Regions from separate parts of the Massilia niabensis genome, predicted to be linked through region 4. Evidence: predicted binding sites of a transcription regulator. Region 4 holds the regulator's gene; each other region holds the start of a gene.

Region 1 (2,191 bases), on a different contig from region 4:
GTCGCGGTTGGCCAGCGCCCAGGCCAGTTTTGGATCGACATCGAGCGCGAGATTACCGGCAGCCGGCATCAGTTCGCCGGCGGTGAAACCATAGCTGCGCAGCAGGAAATCGGCCTGGTACAGGCGGTGCTCGCGCAGCAGCGGCGGCGGTGCCAGCGGCACGCTATCCGGGCTTTGCGGGATCGGGCTGAAGGCCGAGTAATACACGCGCTTGAGTTTATAGCTGCCGTACAGGGTCTCGGCGGTATTCAGGATGGTCTGGTCGTCGCTGGCATCGGCGCCGACGATCATCTGCGTGCTTTGCCCGGCCGGGGCAAAGGCCGGGGCTTTCGGCTCCTCCGCCTTTTCGTCGAGCTTGCGCCGGATCGAACCCATCGCCAGTTTAATGGTGTGCACGTTCTTTTCCGGCGCCAGGCGGGTCACGCTGTCGTGGGTGGGCAGCTCGATGTTCACCGACAGGCGGTCGGCATAGCGGCCGGCCTCGGCAATGAGCAGCGGGTCGGCGTCGGGGATGGTTTTCAGGTGGATGTAACCGCGGAAGTTGTGCACTTCGCGCAGCGTGCGCGCCACGGCAACGAGTTGCTCCATCGTGTAGTCGCTCGACTGGATGATGCCGGAACTCAGGAACAGGCCGTCGATGTAGTTGCGCAGGTAAAAATCGTGGGTCAGCTTGACCACTTCCTCGACCGAAAAGCGCGCACGCGGCACGTTCGAGGTACGGCGGTTGACGCAGTACTGGCAGTCGTAGACGCAGAAATTGGTGAGCAGGATTTTCAGCAGCGACACGCAGCGGCCATCGGGCGTGTAGCTGTGGCAAATGCCCATGCCCGTGGTGGCGCCGATGCCGCCGTCGGCACCGTCGGAGGCGCGTTTCGGGGCGCCGCTGCTGGCGCAGGAGGCGTCGTACTTGGCGGCATCCGCCAGGATTTCGAGCTTGTCGGAAAGTTTCATCTGGGTGGCGAAACTGTATGGGTGTACAGTATATACCAGCCGATGTATGCACGCCGTGCGGGTGCGACCGAAAACCGGGACAAATGCGGGTCGGTGTGCGGGTGGACGCACGAGCCCACCCTGGTCACACGGCGGCTCTTAACACTTACCGCACCGGCTTCCCGTCCTGGTCCAGCACCACCACCTCGCCCCAGCCCAGCGCACGAATCCCCGCCTCCACCTTGCGCAGGTCGCCGATCACCATCCAGGTCACCTCGTCCGGCTTGACGAACTTGCCCGCGGCCTGGCCCAGCTGTGCCGGGGTCAGGGCCTTCAGGCTGCGCGAATAGCCGCTCCAGTAATCCTCCGGCAGGTTCAGGTTGACGCTCGCCAGCGCCGCGCCTTCCAGCGCACTCAGGGTCTCGAAACGGCCGGCGAGGCGCGAAGTCATGTTGCGCATGATGCTCTCGTATTCCGTGCCGACCAGCGGACGCTCGCCCGCCACGCCCTTCACTTCCTTCGCCACTTCGCGCATCGCCTCGACCGTCTTGTCGGTCTGCACCGGCGCGATCGTCATGAAACTGCGCTGGCCGCGTACTTCGGTCAGGCGCGCGCTGGTGCCGTAGCTCCAGTGTTTATCGAGGCGCAGGTTGCGGTTCAGGCGCGAGGTCGCGATGCCGCCGAAGTTGTGCATCACCGGCTCGACCGCGAGGTCTTCCGGCTGGCCATACGGCAGCGACAGGTGGGCGGCGACAATAGTCGATTGCGGCGCGTCCGGCTTGTCGACCAGGTAGACCTTCCTGCCGGCGTTGACGTTCGCGTTGGCGCCGGCCACCGCCTTGGCGGGGGCCAAGCCAGCCTTCCACCCTCCGAACGAGGCTTCCAGCGCCGGCAGCAGCTTGTCCATCGTGGTGTCGCCGGCCACGATCAGGGTCGCGCTGCCCGGTTTGAACCAGGCCGCGTGCCAGGCTGCCAGGTCTTCGCGGGTGATGCCTTCGACGCTCTGCGTGCTGCCGCTGGCCGGCTTGCCGTAGGCGTGCTCCTGGCCGTACAGCAGGCCCGGCACCAGGCGCGTCGCCAGGCTAGTCGGCTGCGCCTTTTCCTGGCCGATCTGGGCCATGCGGCGTCCCTTTTGCAGCGTGAACTGGTCTTGCGGGAAGCTCGGCGCCAGCGCGGCGTCGGCCATGATGGCCAGCGACGGCGCCAGGTTGCTTGATGTCGCCTGCAGCCGCACCAGCGACTGGTCGGCAGCCGTGCCGGT
Region 2 (2,191 bases), on a different contig from region 4:
CCGCTCGCTTGCCTGGTGGCGCACTGGTCGCGGCAACCCGTCTGTACAACTTTTTGCTGTTTTCAATAGGAACTTGACATTGACATTGCGGTCGTTTGATGAATACTCAATCGCAACGGAATTCCACCACGACAGAGCGAGGCCACAATGACCTTAACCGCAGTCGACACAGTCGATTTCTCCTTCCAGAGTGCCCCGGCGACGGGCGAGGCCCGGCGCGACGCGCGCCAGCGCATGATCGTCGATGACGCCATTGCGTTGCTCGGCAGCAGCAATATCATGTCTGCCTTCGAATACCTGCGTGCCCGCGATATCGGCATTCACGTCATCGAACGGGTGCTGCTCGAGCCGATGCAGCGCCGCTCCAGGGCATAAAGTTTCTTTGAATCCACGAAATTCGATATAAGACTGTCATTTTTGTGGCACTTGGACAAGTGCGGTTATACACAAAAATTTCGTTTTTTTATCAAAGCAGGCTATTCAGCTACCTCCGCACAAGTGCGTGCAAGTCCTTGATTTTTCGTAGTTTGGGCACTGCTAGAGGAACGGGCAGTTTGTTGAAACCCGCATCCTGACGCGTTTGCGCCGTGTCAAGCCCTACCTTTTCCACAAAGTTATTCACAGACTTTGTGGATATCTGAAAAAGCGCTTTGTTTCCCGCCACTTAGCATCGAAGCGTCGCGTGCTACGTGAAGTTGGCTCAAGCGTGGTGCATCTTTTCACTGTTCGGATTGCCTGTTGGGATTGCAAAATGTACTTGCTAGCCGATACTGGACAAATGTACAGTTGCGTTGTTTCCCCAACACCCTCCGTCCATGCCCGCCGCTTTCGCTCCTGCTTCCGCTCCCGTCCCCGCCGCCGTTCCCGTCCCGGATGATCCCTTCGCCAGCCTGAACGCCGAGCAAAGGGCGGCTGTCGAGCATGATGTCGGCGCCGCGGCGCCGCGTCCGCTGCTGGTGGTGGCAGGCGCTGGTTCGGGCAAGACGAATACGCTGGCGCACCGCGTGGCGCGGCTGATCCTGGCCGGCGCCGACCCGCAGCGCCTGCTGCTGCTGACTTTTTCGCGGCGCGCCGCCAACGAGATGACCCAGCGCGCCGGTAATGTGCTGCATCGCGTATTGCAGCCGATCGTGGGGGGGGGCGGCCAGGGGATTACCACGCTGCCGTGGGCCGGCACCTTCCACAGCATCGGCGCGCGCCTGCTGCGCGAGTTTGCGGGGCGCATTGGCCTGGACGAATCGTTCACCATCCACGACCGCGGCGATTCCGAGGACCTGATGGGCATGGTGCGCCACGAGATCGGCCTGACCGGTACCCAGAAGCGCTTTCCGCTGAAGGGCACCTGCCTGTCGATCTATTCGCGCGTGGTCAATTCGCGCGACCCGCTCGGCGTGGTCCTGCAAAGCACCTTTCCCTGGTGCTGCGAGTGGGAAGACGAGCTGAAACGCCTGTTCGGCGCCTATGTCGATGCCAAGCAGGAGCAGAACGTGCTCGACTATGACGACCTGCTCCTGTTCTGGGCCGAGATGGCGTCCGATCCGGAACTGGGGCCGGAAATTGGCGCGCTGTTCGACCATGTGCTGGTCGACGAATACCAGGACACGAACCGCCTGCAGGCAGCCATCATCACCGGCATGAAGCCCGACGGGCAGGGCGTCATGGTGGTAGGCGACGACGCCCAGTCGATCTATTCCTTCCGCGGGGCGACAGTGCGCAACATCCTCGATTTTCCCGGACAATTCTCGCAGCCGGCCGAGCTCATCACCCTGGAGCGCAATTACCGCTCGACCCAGCCGATCCTGGCGGCGTCGAATGCCCTGATTGCCGCGGCACTGGAACGCCACGCCAAGACGCTGTGGACCGACAAGGCGGCGACGGGCCTGCCGCAACTGGTGCTGATCCCGGACGAAGCCGAGCAGGCGCGCTGGGTCTGCAGGCGCATCCTCGAGCAGCGCGAAGCGGGCATCAAGCTGACGCAGCAGGCGGTGCTGTTTCGCGCCGCCAGCCACAGCGCGGCGCTGGAGCTCGAACTCATGCGCCGCAATATCCCGTTCGTGAAATTCGGCGGCCTGAAGTTCCTGGAAGCCTCGCACATCAAGGATGTGCTGGCCGTGCTGCGCTTTGCCCAGAACCCGAACGGGCGCATGGCGGGCTTTCGCGTCCTCCAGCTGATCCCTGGCATCGGCCCGGC
Region 3 (2,191 bases), on a different contig from region 4:
ACATCGCAGCCCGTGCGCAAGTAATCAACATGTCGCTCGGCGGCGGCGGGGCCTGCGGCACCACCACCCAGAACGCGATCAACAGCGCCCGTTCGCGCGGCACCGTCGTCATCGTCGCAGCGGGTAACGAGAACATGAACGCCAGCAACTCGAACCCGGCCAACTGCGCCGGCGTCGTGACCGTGGCGGCGACCAACCGCAACGGCGCCCGCGCTCCGTACTCGAACTACGGCACCGTGGTCGACGTCGCCGCACCTGGCGGCGACGCCAACGGCTACATCATCTCGACGCTCAACGCCGGCACCAGCACGCCGGCCGCGGACAACTACGCCGGTTACCAGGGCACCTCGATGGCGACCCCGCACGTTGCCGGCGTCGCTGCCCTGATGCTGGCCCGTAACGCGGCGCTGACACCGGACGAGATCGAATCGAAGCTCAAGAGCACGGCACGTCCGTTCCCGGGCACCTGCACGAGCTGCGGTACCGGTATCGTCGACGCGACGGCTGCCGCGGCCTCCGCGACCACGAGCACGCCGACCGCGCCGACCGCCAACGAGGTCGAGTCGAACAACACGATCTCGACCGCGAACGCCGTCAGCACCACCGGTACGGTCGTCAACGGCAACCTCGGCACCACCACCGACACCGACTACTTCGTGGTCCAGCTGCCGGCCGGCAAAACCCTGACTGCGACGCTGACCCAGGGTTCGACCACCAACGACTACGACCTGTACATCTACAACAGTGCAGGCACGCAGTTGGCCACCAGCCAGAACGGCGCCGGCGCGACCGACACCGCTTCGGTGTCGAACACGACCACCGCTACTTCGGCCCGCTACGTGCGCGTGCGCTACTACAGCGGCGGCACGGGTGCCACCAGCGGCAAGTACAGCCTGAAACTGAGCTGGTAATTGCTGCTGCGGCAGTGAAGTAAAACGGACGCGCGGCTTGCCGCGCGTCTTTTTTTGTCGAGGCCGAACCCTTGCACCAAACTTCAATTGACGAGATACTGTACGGAATTACAGTAGTCGGCCCCGGCCGCCGCCCGAGTGAACGTCCCCGCACGTAAAATCATCCATTGCGATTGCGACTGCTTCTATGCGTCGGTCGAGATGCGCGACGATCCGTCCCTGCGCGGGCGTCCGCTCGCGGTCGGCGGCCGCCCCGACCAGCGCGGCGTGGTGGCCACCTGCAATTACGAGGCGCGGGTCTTCGGCATCCACTCGGCGATGGCCACCGCCCAGGCCATGAAGCTGTGCCCGGGGCTGCTGGTGATCCCGCCAGCGATGGAAAAATACCGGATCGCCTCGCGCCAGATCATGGAGATCTACAGCGACTACACGGACCTGGTCGAGCCGCTGTCGCTGGACGAAGCCTACCTCGACGTGTCGAATTCGCCGCACTGCAAGGGCAGCGCGACCCTGATCGCCCAGGAAATCCGGCGCCGCATCTTCGAGACCGTCGGCATCACGGCTTCGGCCGGCGTGGCGCCGAACAAGTTCGTCGCTAAAATCGCCAGCGACTGGAACAAGCCCGACGGGCTGTTTCTCGTGCGGCCGGAAGAAGTCGACGCCTTCGTGTCGGCGCTGCCGGTGAAAAAACTGCACGGCGTCGGCAAGGTCACGGCGGCCAAGCTGAACAAGCTGGGCGCCCAGACCTGCCTCGACCTGCGCGGCTGGACGATGCAGGAGCTGCAGCACCACTTCGGCAGTTTTGGTGCGCGCCTGCACGACTTGTGCCGGGGCATCGACAACCGTGAGGTCAGTCCCGAACGCGAGCGCAAGTCGATCAGCACCGAGGAAACCTATACCCCGGACGTGCCGGACCTGGCCGCCTGCCTGGCGCTGCTGCCCGACTTATATGAACACCTGCTCGGGCGCATCAAGCGCAACGCTGCCGAAAAATTCATCAACAAGCTGTTCGTGAAGATCAAGTTTTCCGACTTCCAGCAGACCACGGTCGAGTGCGTGGGCTTTTCGCCACACCTGCCGACCTTTGCCCGGCTGATGGAAACCGGCTGGCAACGCGCCAGCCGCCCGGTACGCCTGCTTGGCGTCGGGGTGCGCCTGGGCGACACCGAACATGTCGAGCAGCTCAGCCTGTTTGACGAACGGACAACACATTAAATTGTTGTCCGTTGCCACGCGAAAATACTGCGACATCAGCGTGTAGAATGTCGTTCCCCTGAAAT
Region 4 (2,191 bases):
ACACCTGCCTCGACCTGCTGCGAACTGTGCATCAGGATTGCCGAAACGACCGGCACGCCGGCGGGGGTGTAGCGCAGTACGTCGCGTTCAGCGATGGTAGCGACGACTTCTAACTGGTTCACTTCAAGCTGTTCAGGATTCCTGGCGAAAGAAAATCAAGCAGCAGCTGGGGCCGGGGCTGCAGCAGCAGCCGGGGCTTCCGAGCGGTGGCTCTTGGCTGCGTCTTCGCGCTGGACCGACTTCATCATTGGCGACGGAGCGGTTTCAGCCTTCTTCATTTTCACGGTCAGGTGACGCAGCACGGCATCATTGAACTTGAATGCGGTTTCCAGCTCGACCAGGGTCTCGTTGTCGCACTCGATGTTCATGCAGATGTAGTGTGCCTTCGGCAGCTTCTGGATCGAGTAAGCCATCTGGCGACGGCCCCAGTCTTCGACGCGATGGATGTTACCGCCGCGTGCGCTGACGCTGGCCTTGTAACGCTCGATCATCGCCGGGACTTGCTCGCTTTGGTCCGGGTGGACGATAAAAACGATTTCATAATGACGCATGCAACACTCCTTAAGGACGTTTAAACAAATGCCCACCTCGGCGTCAAGACGAGTGTGGGAAGGGAAAGCCGGCAATTATAGCGCGATTGGGGCGGCAACACAATGACCCATGGCCTTGGCCGGGGCGTCGCCCCGGCGCCACAGGCTCCTGACGGGAAATCGTTAAATTTTGGCGATTTCCCTTGCATTCGCCGAAATACTGTACAAAAATACAGTCTGAATCATTAACCCGTGGCAGATCCATGCTCAAGCTCACTGCAAGGCAACAACAGATCCTTGACCTGATCAAGGAAGCGATCGACAACACCGGCTTCCCGCCCACGCGCGCCGAGATCGCCAAGGAATTGGGCTTCAAGTCGGCCAACGCCGCCGAGGAACACCTGCAGGCTCTCGCCCGCAAAGGCGCCATTGAAATCGTCTCCGGCACCTCGCGCGGCATCCGCTTGATTGGTACGTCGGTACATGCACCCGCGCCGGTGCCCCACGTTCCGGCAGCCCTCCTCATGTCGCTGCCGCTGGTCGGCCGCGTCGCCGCCGGCTCGCCGATCCTGGCGCAGGAACACGTCGAGGCCACCTACAACGTCGACCCGGCCATGTTCGGCGCCCGTCCCGACTTCCTGCTGAAAGTACGCGGCTGGTCGATGCGCGACGCCGGCATCATGGACGGCGACTTCCTCGCCGTGAAGAAGATCGACAGCGCCAAGAACGGGCAAATTGTCGTCGCCCGCATCGGCGAAGACGTGACCGTCAAGCGCTACCGCAAGACGGGCGAACTGATCGAGCTGCTGCCGGAAAATCCGGACTTCAAGGTCATTCGCGTGGAACCGGGCGACGAGTTCGCGCTCGAGGGACTGGCGGTAGGACTGATGCGCAGCTGGCACTGAGTTGCGACTCAGGTGCCACTAGGCAGGAATGAAAAAGGCCGCCGATGCGGCTTTTTTTGCATGTGTCGCGTCAAGGAGAGGACAACCTTACTTGGTACGCACCGAATCGTCCTTTGGCATCTTCTGGATGATTGCATTGTGCTCGCCGACATACGCCTCGGTCGCGCTGCGCCAGACGCCGACGTCGGCCAGCACCAGCTTCGCGCCCACCTTCGCCTCTTGCGAGATGTTTTCCTGCACCTGCGCCAGGTGCTTCTTGGCGCGCTCCAGCTCGGATGCGTTCATGAGCTTGGCGATGTCGGCAGGAATGCGCTCGCTCAGGGGCGACACGGCGTTCAGGTTGTTCACGAAGCCGTTATAGCAGTCCTGCCATTTGGCGATGGCGTTCGACACGCGTTCGATCTCTGCGGTCTGCTTCGAGATCGCGGGAATCCGCGGGGCCGGGCAATGGAATTTGCCCGACTTCAGGTCGGCCCCGTCGTAGCGGCTGACCCAGTGGTCGATTTCCGCGCGGCGCTCGCCGCGCTGCTTCATGATGTCGAGCGATGCGGCCGCTACCTTGTTGCCCTTGCCTGCAGCCTTCTGGAACCACAGCTGCGCCTTCGCCTCGTCGACCGCGCCGGCCTCGCCGTACCAGTACATCTGGCCCAGGTGTTGCTGGGCCTCGGGGTTGCCGGCATTAGCCAGCTTCGTGTACAGCTTGAGCGCTTCCGGATACTTCTTCTGCTCGAACAGCGCCTTCGCGTCTTCGAGTTC

What was found. The regulator LexA, encoded in region 4, represses DNA repair genes until DNA is damaged. The targets are predictions, from matches to a motif close to ACTGTATNNNNATACAGT.
Region 1: ACFPN5_RS06465 (putative DNA modification/repair radical SAM protein) is a predicted target of LexA. The motif match lies at 964-981, and genes of this name have one in related genera.
Region 2: ACFPN5_RS13445 (ATP-dependent helicase) is a predicted target of LexA. The motif match lies at 770-787, and genes of this name have one in related genera.
Region 3: dinB (DNA polymerase IV) is a predicted target of LexA. The motif match lies at 1,009-1,026, and genes of this name have one in related genera.

Annotation. Positions count from the first base shown of each region.
Region 1 is NZ_JBHSMU010000007.1:99,530-101,720, reverse strand. It holds gene ACFPN5_RS06465 (putative DNA modification/repair radical SAM protein) at 1-951, opposite strand, end outside; gene ACFPN5_RS06460 (M16 family metallopeptidase) at 1,097-2,191, opposite strand, start outside.
Region 2 is NZ_JBHSMU010000014.1:57,340-59,530, forward strand. It holds gene ACFPN5_RS13440 (hypothetical protein) at 148-375, shown strand; gene ACFPN5_RS13445 (ATP-dependent helicase) at 816-2,191, shown strand, end outside.
Region 3 is NZ_JBHSMU010000009.1:86,005-88,195, reverse strand. It holds gene ACFPN5_RS08515 (S8 family peptidase) at 1-911, shown strand, start outside; gene dinB (DNA polymerase IV) at 1,050-2,126, shown strand.
Region 4 is NZ_JBHSMU010000015.1:1,016,761-1,018,951, reverse strand. It holds gene priB (primosomal replication protein N) at 1-122, opposite strand, end outside; gene rpsF (30S ribosomal protein S6) at 156-551, opposite strand; gene lexA (transcriptional repressor LexA) at 794-1,435, shown strand; gene ACFPN5_RS18960 (tetratricopeptide repeat protein) at 1,523-2,191, opposite strand, start outside.